One region of the Micromonospora sp. NPDC047557 genome, then DNA from elsewhere that is predicted to be linked to it. Evidence: riboswitches for the same ligand, from Rfam matches in the RefSeq annotation. Region 1 holds a riboswitch; the other holds the start of a gene.
What was found. Region 1 has a riboswitch for S-adenosylmethionine ahead of ACGGAQ_RS18220 (aminotransferase class V-fold PLP-dependent enzyme). Riboswitches for the same ligand answer to the same signal wherever they lie in the genome.
Positions count from the first base shown of each region.

Region 2: another riboswitch for S-adenosylmethionine. It lies ahead of ACGGAQ_RS08500 (ABC transporter substrate-binding protein); the one in region 1 lies ahead of ACGGAQ_RS18220 (aminotransferase class V-fold PLP-dependent enzyme).

Region 1 is NZ_JBIDDK010000007.1:64,654-71,776, forward strand. It holds gene ACGGAQ_RS18200 (FAD-binding oxidoreductase) at 1-416, opposite strand, end outside; gene ACGGAQ_RS18205 (DUF4031 domain-containing protein) at 473-757, shown strand; gene ACGGAQ_RS18210 (metal-dependent phosphohydrolase) at 729-1,385, opposite strand; gene ACGGAQ_RS18215 (aromatic acid exporter family protein) at 1,491-2,726, shown strand; gene ACGGAQ_RS18220 (aminotransferase class V-fold PLP-dependent enzyme) at 2,736-4,004, opposite strand; SAM riboswitch class IV at 4,051-4,171, opposite strand; gene ACGGAQ_RS18225 (PrsW family intramembrane metalloprotease) at 4,195-5,676, shown strand; gene ACGGAQ_RS18230 (hypothetical protein) at 5,693-5,860, opposite strand; gene ACGGAQ_RS18235 (co-chaperone GroES) at 5,953-6,291, opposite strand; gene ACGGAQ_RS18240 (AI-2E family transporter) at 6,307-7,123, shown strand, end outside.
Region 2 is NZ_JBIDDK010000002.1:153,354-160,476, reverse strand. It holds gene ACGGAQ_RS08515 (hypothetical protein) at 1-90, shown strand, start outside; gene corA (magnesium/cobalt transporter CorA) at 107-1,234, opposite strand; gene ACGGAQ_RS08505 (amino acid transporter) at 1,464-3,404, shown strand; SAM riboswitch class IV at 3,488-3,599, shown strand; gene ACGGAQ_RS08500 (ABC transporter substrate-binding protein) at 3,907-4,770, shown strand; gene ACGGAQ_RS08495 (amino acid ABC transporter permease) at 4,810-5,589, shown strand; gene ACGGAQ_RS08490 (amino acid ABC transporter ATP-binding protein) at 5,586-6,338, shown strand; gene ACGGAQ_RS08485 (hypothetical protein) at 6,348-7,123, opposite strand, start outside.

The DNA.
Region 1 (7,123 bases):
GACTCCCAGGAGCCGGGGTCCGGCGGGTACCAGAGACCCTGCTTGGCGACCGCCGCGGCGAGCGCGGCGTTGACCACGCCGGGCTGGACCACCGCGATACGGCCCACCGGGTCGATCTCCCGGATCTCGTCCATCGCGACGGTGCTGATCACCACCGCGCCGTCCACCGCGTTCGCCGCGCCGGCCAGCCCGGTCCGCGCGCCCTGCGGCACCACCGGTACGCCGTGCCGGGCCGCCGCCCGAATCACCGCCACCACCTGTTCGGTGCTGCGCGGGCGGGTCACCACGAGGGGGACGCCGGCGGCGCAGAGGTCGGCCTCGTCGCGCTGGTGCAGGCGTAGCAGGTCCGGGTCGGTGAGTACGGCGTTCTCGCCCAGGGCGGCGCGCAGGTCGTCGAGGAGTCCGGTGGGGGCCATGCCGCCGAGGCTAGGTCGCCGACCACCGATCATCAACGCGGGCTAGCTTGGGCACCATGCTCTACCTGGACCGGCCGGCCTGGCCGTGGCGCGGTCGACTCTGGTCGCACCTGATCAGCGACGTCTCCTACGCCGAGTTGCACGCCTTCGCCGAGGCGCTGGGCGCACCCCGGCGCGGCTTCGACCGGGACCACTATGACATCCCGGCCGACCGGTTCGCGGCGGCGGTGTGGCTCGGGGCCCGGGTGGTGCCGAGCCGGGAACTCGTGCGGTTGCTGCGCGACGCCGGACTGCGTCGCCCGAAGCACCTCATCACGCCGGGATCGCCGGCGGCCCGGTGAGTGCGGCCAGCTCACGGCGCAGGTTGTCGCGGGCCGGCTGCTCCCACCGGTCGGCGAGCGGCGGCAGCCGGAACAGCGCGGGCAGCGCCAGCAGCCCGGTGAGCACGGTGGCCCGTCCAGCCCGGAAGGCCGACTCGGGAACGTGCGCGTACTCCCGCCTGATCGCCGCCGCGTAGCGGTCGTAGGTGGCCGGCGGCCCGGCCAGCACGGCGAGGTCCGCGTCGCAGAGCAGGGCACCGTTCCGGTCGTCGGGTGCCACGGCGTGCCCGGCGGTGAGCAGGACCAGCCGGCGCACCTCGGCCACCGCGGGCGCCGGCACCCCGAGCCCGGTGAGCAGGTCCCCGGCCAGCGTGGCGCTGTCCCGTTCGTTGGTGTCGCCCAGGGCTCGCGGGTCGTAGATCGCGTCGTGGCACCAGGCGGCCAACCGGACCAGGTCGGGCCGCTCAGCCAGCGCGGCGTGCCGGTCCACCACGTCGAGGACGACGCTCAGGTGCGCCACCGTGTGGTAGTGCCGGTGCGGCTCCCGCCACCGGGCGAGCAGCTCCTCCCCGGTCCGGGTGGAGCGCTCGTCGGGTCTCGCCCCGGCGTCGCGGGCCGCCGCCCGCCACCGGTCCAGCAGATCGGCCACCGCCCGAGTCTGCCGCATCCGCGCGCCGCACGCGGGCGGGAGGATTCAGGGGGCCTGCCACGGGTAGTCGCGCCCATGGCGGTGGCCCGGGACAGAAGACCTCCGATGGTGCGGCGTACCCCGCTGCGCGAGGGCCTGGTGGACGTCGACGGTGCGCGCATCGCCGAGGCCACCGAGCAACTGCGGCACCGCGGCCGGGCGACCCTGCACGACCGGCTGCACCGGGTGCGGATGGCGGGTGGGCTGGCCGTCCAGGCCGGGTTGGCGGCCGGTCTGGCGTACCTCATCTCGCACAAGGTGCTCGGCAATCCGCAACCGGTCTTCGCACCGATCTCCGCGGTCGGCACGCTTGCCGCGTCGGTCGGGCAACGGTTCCGCCGGACCGTCGAGCTGATCGTCGGGGTGGGTGTCGGGGTGTTCGTCGGCGACCTCCTGATCTACTTCCTCGGCACCGGCGCGTGGCAGCTCGGCCTGGTGGTCACGGTGGCGATCCTGCTCACCATCTTCGCCGGGGCGAGCGTGGCCATCGTCATCCAGGCGGCGGCCACTGCGGTGCTGATCGTGACGTTGAGCCCGTCCACCCAGAACCTGGAGATCCCGCGCTTCATCGACGCGTTTCTCGGCGGCGGCATCGCGTTGCTGGTGACGGCGGTCCTGTTGCCGCTGAACCCGCTCCGGGTGATCAACCGGGCCGCCCGCCCGGCGTTGGACCTGCTCGCCGCCCAGCTCGACGCCACCGCCGACGGGCTGCGCCACCGGGACCGGGCCGGCATCCAGCGGGCGCTGGAGCAGCTGCGCAACAACAAGGACGAGCTGGCCACCCTGGGCGAGGCGATCGAGGGCGCGAAGGAGACGGCCACCCTGTCGCCGGCCCGCTGGCACCGCCGCGGCGAGCTCACCCACTACGCGGAGGCGGCCGACCCGATCGACCGCGCGATGCGCAACTCCGGCACGCTGATCCGCCGGTCCGTCACCCTGATCGAGGACGACGAGCCGGTGCCCGACCCGATGCCGGACGCGATCGGCCACCTCGCCGAGTCGGTCCGGCTGCTCAAGCACGAGTTCGCGGTGGGCGAGGAGCCGCGCAAGGCGCGGGAGCGGTCACTGCGGGCGGTCAGCGAGGCCGGCCGGGCGTACGGGGCGGGAGTCGGCTTCTCCGGCAGTGTCGTGATCGCCCAGATCCGGACCACGGCGAGTGACCTGCTGGTGGCCTCGGGTGTCGAGCAGGAGGAGGCGAACCGGTGCATCCGGACGGCCTTCGGGGAGCAGGAACGGCCGCCCGGCGAACCGGCCGAGCCGGGCGAGGCACCGAAGCCACCCACCGCCCCGCCCGTCGGCTGAGCGCTGGGCTCAGCCCAGCTCGGCGAGCGCGGCGAGCAGCCAGTCGACCTGGGCGGCGGTGCTGCCCAGACCGATGCTGGCGCGCAACGCGGTCGGCGGAAGATCCCGCCGGCCGGTACGCCCGGCGGCCTCGCCGAGCAGCCGCCGGGCCAGCGGATGGGCGCAGAACAGCCCATCCCGTACGCCGATCCGGTGCTCGGCGGCCAGCCGGGCGGCCACCGCGGCGGAGTCCCAGCCGGCGACCACGAACGAGACGATGCCGACCCGGGGCGCGTCGGGGCCGAACGTACGCAACTCCACCACGTGCGGCAGGGCGGCGAGGCCGGTGCGCAGCCGGGCCAGCAGCGCCTGCTCACGGGCGGCCAGCGCGACCCGGTCGGCGTCGGCCAGCGCCGCGCACACCGCCGCCAGCGCCACCGCTCCCAGCAGATTCGGGGTGCCGCCCTCGTGACGGGCCGGGCCGTTCGCCCAGGTCACATCGTGGGTGGCCGGCCCGACGTGGCTGGTGGCACCGCCACCGGCCAGGTACGGCGCGGCGGCGTCCAGCCAGTCCGCCCGGCCGATGAGCACACCCGCGCCGAACGGGGCGTACAGCTTGTGGCCGGAGACGGCCAGGTAGTCCACGTCGAGCGTGTGCAGGTCGACCGGGGCGTGCGGCGCGAGCTGTGCGGCGTCGAGGACGATCCGGGCGTTGTGCCGGTGGGCCACCCGGGCCAGCTCGGCGACGGGCCACAGCTCCCCGGTCACGTTGCTCGCCCCGGTGACGGCGACCAGCACCGGCAGCGCGGGGTTGCTGTCGCGGCGCAGCTCGGTGAGGGCGGCGGCGAGAGCGCGTACCGCCCCGGCCGGGTCGGCGGGCACCGACAGGCGCACCGAGCCGCGGGGCCAGGGCAGCAGGTTGGCGTGGTGCTCGCCCGCGAAGGTGACGACTGTCGTGCCGGCGGGCAGCGCCCGGGCCAGCAGGTTGAGGGCGTCGGTGGTGTTCCGAGTGAAGATCACGTGGTCGTCGTCGCGGGCGCCGAAGAAGTCGCCGACCGTCTGCCGGGCCCGCTCGTAGGCCAGCGTGCAGCGCCGCGACAGCGCTCCCGCGCCGCGGTGCACGCTGGCGTACCAGGGAAGCAGTTCGGTCACCGCGTCGGCCGCGGCACGCGCGCACGGCGCGGTGGCCGCGTAGTCGAGGTTGATCTCGCCGGGTACGCCGAGCACGTCGAGCGGCGCCAACGGGCTGGGCGCGACGGTGGGCAGGGCGGGCAGCGAGGGTACGAGGGTGACGGACACGCCGGAACCTCCGGGGTCAGGGACCCCGGGTGCGGTGTCGGGACGGGGTCCGCGCTTGCCCAGCACGCCGATCGGGCTGGGCCCGGTCATCACCCGGGGCACCCCACCGCGAACTCGACGAGGGTTGCCGGCCAGCAAGCCGGGGCTTGACGCTGGCGCTCGTGACCTGCCGGCAGCATAGCGGCTGTGGATGCGACCGGACCAGCCGGCGGGGGATGGCTACGCTGACCGCATGGCCGACACCCCGCCCGGTGCACCCCTGCCGTCGTCGCCGCCCACGCCCGCCGATCCGGCGGTCGTGGCGGCGCCCCGGATGCCGCCGCGCCGACTGGTCTGGCTGCGGTACCTGGTGCTGGCCGGGGTGGTGCTGCTCATCGCGGCGTGCGCGGTCTTCATGGTCATCACCCTCGGCCAGTCGCTGGGCCTCGACGCGCTGCTCATCGGGGTGGTCGCCGCGATCCTGCCGGTGCCGGTGCTTGTCGCCTGCTTCCTCTGGCTGGACCGGTACGAGCCGGAACCGCTGAAATATCTGATCTTCTGCTTCGCCTGGGGCGCGTTCGTCTCCACCGCCGCCTCCCTCAACGTGAACGAGTTCGCCGCCGGGCGGTTCGCCGACTGGGGGCTGCCGGAGGCTCTGACCGGCGTGCTGGTGGCGCCGTTCATCGAGGAGCTGACCAAGGCCCTCGGTCCGATCCTGCTGCTGGTGTTCCGGCGTCGGGAGTGGTCCGGCATCACCGACGGCCTGGTCTACTGCGGGCTCTCCGCGGTCGGCTTCGCGATGGTGGAGAACATCCTCTACCTGGGCGGGTACGGCTATGCGGCCGGCGCCGACCGGTACGGTCCGGCGACCGGCACCCAGCAGGTGATCGCCATCTTCATCGTGCGGATCCTCCTGTTCGGGTTCGCCCATCCGCTCTTCACCTCGATGACCGGTGTGGGGCTCGGTATCGCCTCGCGCACGGCCGACCGGCGGGTCCGCGTGCTCGCCCCCATCGCCGGCCTGCTGCTGGCGATGATGCTGCACGGCACGTGGAACCTGCTGCCGACGTTGACCCAGGCCACCGGCGAAGCGGTGATCATGCTGTACGGCTTCCTGGGCCTGATGGTGCCGGTGTTCTTCGGCACGGTCGGGCTGGCCGTGTGGCTGCGCGCCTGGGAGGGGCGGCTCACCGAGCGGACCCTGCCCGACTACGTGCGCGCCGGCTGGCTGAGCCCGCCCGAGGTGGCCGCCCTGAGCAGCCTGGGCCGTCGGCACGCGGCCCGCCGCTGGGCACGCCGGGTCGCCGGCGACGCCGGGGTGCGGGCGATGCGCGGGTACCAGCTCGCCGCGACGCGGCTGGCCCTGCTGCGCGACGGGACTCTTCGTGGTCTGGACCGTAAGCCCGCCGACCGGGAGCGGGCGGTCGCCGAGGAACGGCAACTGCTGGAGGCGATCACCGCGCACCGGTCGTTCTTCGTGGGGCGTGACCCGCAGGCGCCGGTGGGTGTCTGGGACGGCAGCCGCTACCACCTGCGCTTCCCGGACGGTACGCAGCGGCCGGTGGAAGCGCCCGACGAGCCGGTCGTGCCGATCCCGGTGGTGCTCGCCCCGCCGCCGCCCCCCATGGGCTACGCGCCGCCCGGCTGGCACGGCCTGCGCCCCCCGGCGCCGTGGCCGCCCGGTCACCCCTGACAGGCGCTGGCGGGGGTCAGGTCATCAGGGTGGTGAGGAAGTCACCGAGCCCCTGCGCCATCGCCATCAGCGCGGCTCCGATCCCCTTGAACATCTGCGCGGCCCCGTCCGGCCGGAACGCCATGAAGTAGATCAGGAACGCGACGCTGCCCCAGGCCAGCAGTTTCTTCACGAATACCGGCATCGTCCCTCCCCAGGGCCAACGGTCGCCGGCTGGCTTCCCGCGCCACGGGCTGGCAAACGGCGCGGTGGCGCCCGCTGGCCGGGGGAGGTGCGTCAGAGATAGAGGCCGGTGGAGTCGTTCTCGACCCGCTCGGCGGCCACGGCGTGCACGTCGCGCTCCCGCAGCAGCACGTACCCGCGGCCGTGCAGCTCGACCTCGGAACGCTCGTCCGGGTCGAAGAGCACCCGGTCGCCGGAGACGATGGCGCGGACGTTCGGCCCCACGCCGACGGCGGTGGCCCACGCGAGGCGCTTGCCGACCGCGGCGGTAGCCGGGATGACGATGCCAGCGGTGGAACGGCGCTCGCCCTCGCTGCCGTCCATGCGTACCAGCACGCGGTCGTGCAGCAGGCGGATCGGCAGGCCGGAGTCGAAATCCTGGTCGGCGGTCACGGGGCAGACGCTACCGTGTCGCGGGGGACCGGCCGCCGGTGGTTACGTCCCTGGCCGTCCGGGCATTGTGTGGCGGAAACTGCCCTACGGTGTGGGGAACGGACGTATGCTGTCCGACCTGTCGCCGTGGGCGGACGACTCTTCTGCCAGGAGGTGCGCTTGAGCCGCTTCGAGCGGGTACGCGGGCGGCTGCGCCGCGCCTACCGGTCAGAACAGGAGTCGGTTCGCGCGGCTCAGGAGACGCCGAGCGACGCGCCGGAGACGGCCGGGGTGGCCTCGCCGGCCGTTCCCGGGCCCGCCGCCCCGTCGAAGGCCACGGTCGTCGGCGCGGAGCCTGGCGTGGACCTGCACAGCTCGACGTCCAGCCGGGACGACGCCGACGTGCCGCACGGGCTGCGAATCGCCGCCGCCTGGTGTTGGCGGCTGATCGTGATCGGCGTGGTGGCGTGGGCGCTGCTCCGGATCGTCGGCACGGTCCGGATCGTGATCATCCCGCTGGCCATCGCGTTGCTGCTCTCGGCGTTGCTCGCGCCGGCCGTCGGTTGGCTGCTGCGGGCCCGGTTGCCCCGTTCGCTGGCGACGGCCGTGGTGCTGGTCGGCGGTCTGGCGGGCGTTATCGGCACGCTGACCCTGGTGGTGAACGAGTTCATCCAGGGCGTACCGGAGCTGAGTGAGAAGTCCTCGCAGGGCGTCCGGCAGATCCAGAACTGGCTGAAGACCGGCCCGTTGCACCTGTCCGACACGCAGCTCGACCGCTACATCGACGAGGCGCAGGGCTGGATCAACGACAACACCTCGAAGTTCACCAGCGGCGCGCTGAGCACCGCGGCGA
Region 2 (7,123 bases), on a different contig from region 1:
ATCTGGGCCGCCGCCGTGCTGCTCGGCCGCATCGGCGCCGGTGACGACGACAGCGAGGACGAGCGGCACATCCTGCGCGGCATCGAGTGAGCCTCGCGCCCCGCTGCTAGAGCCAGCCGCGCCGCTTGAACACCAGGTAGAGGGTTCCGCAGACCAGCAGCATCAGCAGCAGCGCGAACAGGTAGCCGAAGCGCCAGTTCAGCTCCGGCATGTGGACGAAGTTCATGCCGTACACGGTGCCGATGAGCGTGGGGGCGAACAGGATCGCGGCCCACGAGGAGACCTTCTTCAGCTCCTCGTTCTGCGCGTAGCTGGCCGCGGTCAGGCTGCGCATCTCCTCGTTCTGCTGCTGCGAGACGAGGGTGGCGTTGACGGTGAGGATGTTCTGCAGCAGGTGCCGGAACCCGTCCACCCGCTCGACCACCTGGGTGAGGTGGTCGGTCACGTCACGCAGGTAGCGCAGCAGCTCCTCGTCCGTGCCGTAGCTGCCGGCGCCGGTGGCCAACGCGTCGAGCATGGTGAGCAGCGGCCGGGCGGCCCGCTGGAACTCGATGACCTCCCGGCTGAGCCCGTAGATGCGCCGGCTGGCGTTCGGGTCACCCCCGAAGACCTGGGTCTCGATCTCGTCGATGTCGTTCTCCAACCCGGCGACCACCGGCGCGTACCCGTCGACGACCTGGTCTAGGATCGCGTACAGGACCGCCTCGGGCCCCTGGGCGAGCATCGGCGCGTCGGCCTCCATCCGTCGCCGGACCGCGGCCAGGTCGGGGACCTCGCCGTGGCGGACCGTCACCACGAAACCGGGCCCGATGAACAGGTGCAGTTCGGAGAACTCGACCTCCTCCCGCAGGTCGTCGTAGCGGGCGGCACGCAGCACCACGAACAGCGTGTGCCCGTACCGCTCCAGCTTGGGTCGCTGGTGGGCGTTGATCGCGTCCTCCACCGCCAGGTCGTGCAGGCGGAACTCGCGCGCCAGCGAGGAGATCTGGTCGATGTCGGGCCGGTACAACCCGATCCAGGCCATCGCGTCGTCCTGCTCCTGGAGGCAGGAGTACGTCTCGGCGAGGCCGGCCGGTGAGGCGAACCGGTGTCCCCGGATGTAGATGGCACTGTCCACCATGCCACCGGCGGGCGGGGGCGGCTCCGGCGGTGGCGGCACGCCGACGCGGGTCTCGTGCTCGTCGAGCTGACGGCCGAAGCCACCACCCGGGCGGAAGCGACGGCCGCCGACCATGACCCGCTCCTTCCCCGGTGGCATCCGATCCGGCGGCCTCCCGGCCCGACCGGACGACTCGGTGCGAGGCGCGCCGGAGGCGCTGCATCCCCCCTGCCCCCGGGCCGAAACCCTCCGACTCGCCGGCCGTCCCCACCCGGTACGGGTGGGTTCGGCGTACCTGGGGACGGGCGCGTGTGGCCGGGCGGATACTCGCGGTGACCATGGGCGGAGGACGGGGGAAGCGCCGGTGCAGGGCAACAGGCGCGCCGGGCGGCTGCGCGGTTGGCTGCTCGACGGCGGTACGGAGCGGGCCGCGCGGCATTCCGGCCCGGGCGGCCGCCCGCCCGAGGATCGGCACCACCCGTGGTGGAAGGTGATGTGCCTGACCGGTGTCGACTACTTCTCGACGCTGGGCTACCAGCCGGGCATCGCCGCGCTCGCGGCCGGGGCGTTGTCGCCGGTGGCGACGCTGGTGCTGGTGCTGGTGACGCTGCTGGGCGCGCTGCCGGTGTACCGGCGGGTGGCGGTGGAGAGCCCGCACGGTGAGGGCTCGATCGCGATGCTCGTACGCCTGCTGAGCTACTGGCCGGGCAAGCTGTTGGTGCTGGTGCTGCTCGGTTTCGCAGCCACCGACTTCATCATCACCATCACCCTCTCGGCGGCGGACGCGACCGCCCACCTCGACGAGAACCCGTTCTGGCCCAGCGGGCTCAAGGGACACGAGGTGGCCATCACGCTGCTGCTGGTGGCATTGCTGGGCGCGGTGTTCCTCAAGGGATTCGGCGAGGCCATCGGGATCGCCGTCGTCCTGGTCGCGGTCTACCTGGCGCTGAACGCGGTGGTGATCGCCGACGCGCTGTGGCGGGTGGTGACCCACCCGAGCGCGGTCGGGGACTGGACCACCGCGCTGAGCACCGGGCACGGCGATCCCCTGCTGGTGGTCGGGCTGTCCCTGCTGGTGTTCCCGAAGCTGGCGTTGGGCCTGTCCGGTTTCGAGACCGGGGTGGCCGTGATGCCGCACATCCGGGGGGATCGCGAGGACTCGGAGGACCGGCCGCTGGGCCGGATCCGGGGGGCGCGGCGGCTGCTCACCACCGCCGCCGCGACGATGAGCGTCTTCCTGATCACCAGCAGTGTGACCACCACCGTGCTGATCCCGCCGGAGGCGTTCCAGCCGGGCGGGCCGGCGAACGGCCGGGCGCTGGCCTACCTGGCGCACCAGCACCTCGGCGGCGTTTTCGGCACGGTCTACGACCTGTCCACGATCGGGATCCTGTGGTTCGCGGGCGCGTCGGCGATGGCCGGACTGCTCAATCTCGTACCCCGGTATCTGCCGCGCTACGGTATGGCCCCTACCTGGGCGCGGGCGATCCGGCCGCTGGTCCTGGTCTTCACCTCGGTGGCATTCCTGATCACGGTGATCTTCTCCGCCAGCGTGGACGCGCAGGGCGGCGCGTACGCCACCGGGGTCCTGGTGTTGATCACGTCGGCGGCGACGGCCGTGACCCTCGCGGCGCGACGACGGCGGCAGCGGGGGCGGATGTACGCCTTCGGGGCCATCACGCTGATCTTCGTCTACACCACCGTGGCGAACGTCGTGGAACGCCCCGACGGCGTCAAGATCGCCGCCTGTTTCATCGGCGGGATGATCCTGGTGTCGGTGCTGTCCCGGCTCGTACGGGCCTACGAGGTGCGAGTCGACCACGTCGAGCTGGATCCGGCCGCCGCCCGGATGATCGACGAGCGTGCCACCCGTCGGATCCGCCTCATCGCGCACGAGCCGGACCGCCGCGACCCGGCCGAGTACCGCGCCAAGCTGGCACAGACCATGGCGGACAACGACTTCCCCGACGACAGCGACGTCATCTTCGTCGAGGTCCACGTCACCGACCCGTCGGACTTCGAGACCGAGCTGCTGGTGCGCGGCAGCGTGGTGCACGACAGCTACCCGGTGCTCAGCCTGACCGGCTCCTCGGTGCCCACCGCGCTCGCCGCCCTGCTGCTGGAGATCCGCGAGCGGAGCCGGCGACGCCCCCACATCTACTTCGAATGGAGCGAGGGTGGCCCGGGTCGCAACATCCTGCGCTACCTGGCGTTCGGGCAGGGTGCCATCGCCTCGGTCACCCGGGAGATCCTGCGTCGCCAGGAGCCCGACCCGCGCCGCCGGCCGCACGTGCACACCGGTTGACCTGCCGGCCGAACCGTCGCCGGTGGTGAGCGTGGTCATAACGGCTGGACGATCCACCGGTGGGCGCTGCTAACCTCGGCGCAGGTCATGAGTGCCAGCGCGAAGCCCCGGCTCGCTGGCCGGCAACCCTCCTCCGCGGTGGGGTGCCCCGGGTGAAGACCAGGCACCGGCAGGACGCCGGTGCAAGCGTGGCCTGGCACCCAGGTCAGCAACAGACCCGGGAGACCGTATGCGCAACCTCAGCCCCACGCCACCGGCCGGTCGGCTCACGCCGCCCCTGACCCGGCGTCGCCACGTGGACCTGATGCGAATGTGCAGCGCGGCGTGTACCGCCGCCTGACGCGCTAGTTCCTCCCCTCCCCTTTCTGGGCGCACCACGCCCACCCACCCTCGCGTCGATCATGACGTTGTTGCCCGCCCGACCGGCGTGTCGGGGCAACAACTTCATGATCGACCGGGTCGACGCACCCTTTTGGAGACACCCGTGCGATTTTCTTCTGGCTTGAGCCGTGCCGTTGCCGTTGGGGCGGCCCTTGTGGTTGCCGGCGCGCTGACCGCCTGCGGCACCGACGACGCCTCGAACGACACCGCAGGCAACCCGTACGGCCTGGCGCAGGCCGGCGTGCTGCGGGCCGGCACGCTTACCGACGCCCCGCCGAACGTGTACCTCAAGGACGGTAAGTTCACCGGCTTCGACAACGACCTGCTGACCGCGGTCGCCGGCAAGCTCGGCCTGAAGGTCGAGTTCGTCGGCACCGACTTCTCCGCGCTGCTCTCCCAGGTCAACAACCACAAGTTCGACGTCGGCAGCTCCTCGATCACGATCACCGAGGCGCGGAAGAAGACCGTCGACTTCGGCAACGGTTACGACTTCGGCTACTTCGGTCTGGACGTGCCGGCCGGCTCGCCGATCACCGGGTTCGACCAGCTCGCCGGCAAGCGGGTCGTGGTGGTGCAGGGCACCGTCCAGGACGACTACGCCACCGGCAAGCAGCTCGACCCGGTGCGGGTGCCGGACTACAACGGCGCACTCAACCAGCTCAAGGCGGGCACCGCCGACGCGTGGATCGCCCCGGCGGAGATCGGCGAGAAGTCGGCCGCCGACAGCAACGGCAAGATCACCGTGGCGGCCAAGCAGCTCAGCCCGGCGCCGACCGCGTACGCCGTGGCCAAGGGCAGCGACAAGCTGCGCGAGGCGCTGAACAAGGGCCTCGACGAGGTGATCGCCGACGGCACCTGGAGCCGGTTGCAGGCCCAGTACTACCCGGGCCGCCCGATCCCGGCGGACTTCACCCCGGGCAGCGGCACGGTGGCGGTGCCGTCCGCGTCCGCCGCGCCGTCGGCGTCGGCGTCGGCCGCGTCCTGAACCGGTGACGAACGAGCAGGGCGGTAGGAGAGGCGACCGATGGATCCGTTGAGCACCCTGTGGGAGACCTTCTTCGACGCTGACGCGATGCGCGAGGCGCTGCCCGAGATGCTGACCGTCGGGCTGCCCAACACGCTGATCCTGGCGGTCTCCGCCGCCCTGCTCGGCACGGTGTTCGGCCTGCTGCTGGCCGTGGCCGGCATCTCCCGCAGCCGGTGGCTGCGCTGGCCGGCACGCGTCTACACCGACGTGTTCCGGGGGCTGCCGGCCGCGGCGACGATCCTGCTGATCGGCGTCGGGCTGGCGCCGCTGGGCATGCAGGTCTGGGGACCGGACCCGTACCCGCTGGGCATCCTCGCGCTGTCGCTGATCGCGGCGGCGTACATCGGGGAGATCTTCCGCTCCGGCATCCAGTCGGTGGAGGCGGCCCAGTTGGAGGGCGCGCGGGCACTCGGCTTCTCCTGGGCCGACGCGATGCGGCTGGTGATCATCCCGCAGGGCATCCGGCGGGTGCTGCCCGCCTGGGTCAACCAGCTCATCGCGCTGATCAAGGACTCCAGCCTGGTCTACTTCCTCGGCCTGGTGGCCAGCCAGCGGGAGCTGTTCCGCATCGGGCAGGACTACGCGGCCACCACCGGCAACGAGTCCGCGTTGCTGCTCGCCGGGCTCTTCTATCTGGCGTTGACCGTCCCGCTGACGCACGTCGTGAACGCGATCGACAGGCGGCTGCGCCACGGCCGGCCGGCCACCGCACCCGCCGACGACGAGGACGAGGACGACCCGGCGCTGACCGGCGCCCCGGAAGGAGACCGGCGATGACCACCACCACGACCGCGACCACCACCTCGGTCAGCCTCCAGGCGCGCGACGTCCACCTGGCCTTCGGGCCGAACCGCGTGCTGCGCGGCGTCGACCTGAGCGTGCAGCGTGGTGGAACGGCCTGCGTGATCGGGCCGTCCGGGTCGGGCAAGTCCACTCTGCTGCGTACCCTCAACCGGCTCATCGAGCCCGACCGCGGCGACGTGCTGCTGGACGGGCGCAGCGTCCTGCACGACGATCCGGACGCGCTGCGCCAGCGGGTGGGCATGGTCTTCCAGCAGTTCAACCTCTTCCCGCACATGAGCGTGCTGCGCAACGTCACCCTGGCGCTGCGTCGGCTGCGCAAGCTCGGCGAGGACGAGGCGGTGGCCGTCGCCCGCGCCCAGTTGGAGCTGGTGGGGCTCGCCGGCAAGGCCGATGCCCGGCCGGCGCAGCTCTCCGGTGGTCAGCAGCAGCGGGTGGCGATCGCCCGGGCGCTGGCGCTGCGGCCCGAGGTGATGCTCTTCGACGAGGCCACCTCGGCGCTCGACCCCGAACTGGTCAAGGGGGTGCTCGGGGTGATGGCCGACCTGTCCGCCGCCGGAATGACGATGGTGGTGGTCACCCACGAGATGGGCTTCGCCCGGCACGTCGCCGACACCGTCGCCTTCATGGACCGGGGTGTGGTGCTGGAGGCTGGCCCGCCGGAGAGGATCTTCGAGGGGGCCGAGCATCCCCGGCTCCGCCGCTTCCTCGCCCAGGTGCTCTGAGACGGCCGCTCAGCCGGCCTGGAGGCGCAGGTGCAACGCGAACGCCTTCAGGTCGCCGAGCAGCTCCAGGATGGCGTTGCGGTACGCGACCGACGCCCACAGGTGCAGCTCCTCGTCGTCCAGTCCGCCGAACGCCAGCGAGAGCGCCTTGCGCCGGCGCCTGTCGAGCACCTTGTGCGGGCGGGCGAGCAGGTCGCCCTCCCGGCGCAGCGCCTGAAGGTAGGCGGCCACCGCCTCCTGGTAGTGCCGTCCGGCGACCCGCTCCAGCAGGGTGAACTCGAAGACGTTCAACGCCGCCTCGGAATCCCAGTACGCGGCGTCGCGCACCGGCGCGCTCGCGACGTGCCGGCCCATGGCGTGCCGGGCCTCGTAGAGCAGCAGCACGCCCCGGCCGGTGGTGCTCAGCGGCCGGCGGGGCGACGGCAGACGCAGCGTACGCACCGGCGCCGCGGCCGTCAGGTCCACCGCGCCGGCGTACGTCGGCATGCGGTGCGTTCCCGACGCCGGCTCCGGCAGCAGGCAGGCCCGCTCCTGGTAGGGCAGCGGGCCACCGGTGGGCACGGCGCGCGCCGTCGCGGCGTGCAGCTCGGCCAGGGGCCGGTCGTCCGGGGCCGGGCCCGGTGGCAGGGTGAGCACGAGACCGTTGACGCCGGGCACCGGCACGCCCAGCACGCAGGAGGTGCGCAGGAACGCCCACGTCGCCGCCGCCTCGCGGATGCCGCTCGCCACCGCCTGCGCGTCGGCCCGCCAGTCCTGGGCGATCCGCAACCGCTGCGCCAGGTCGG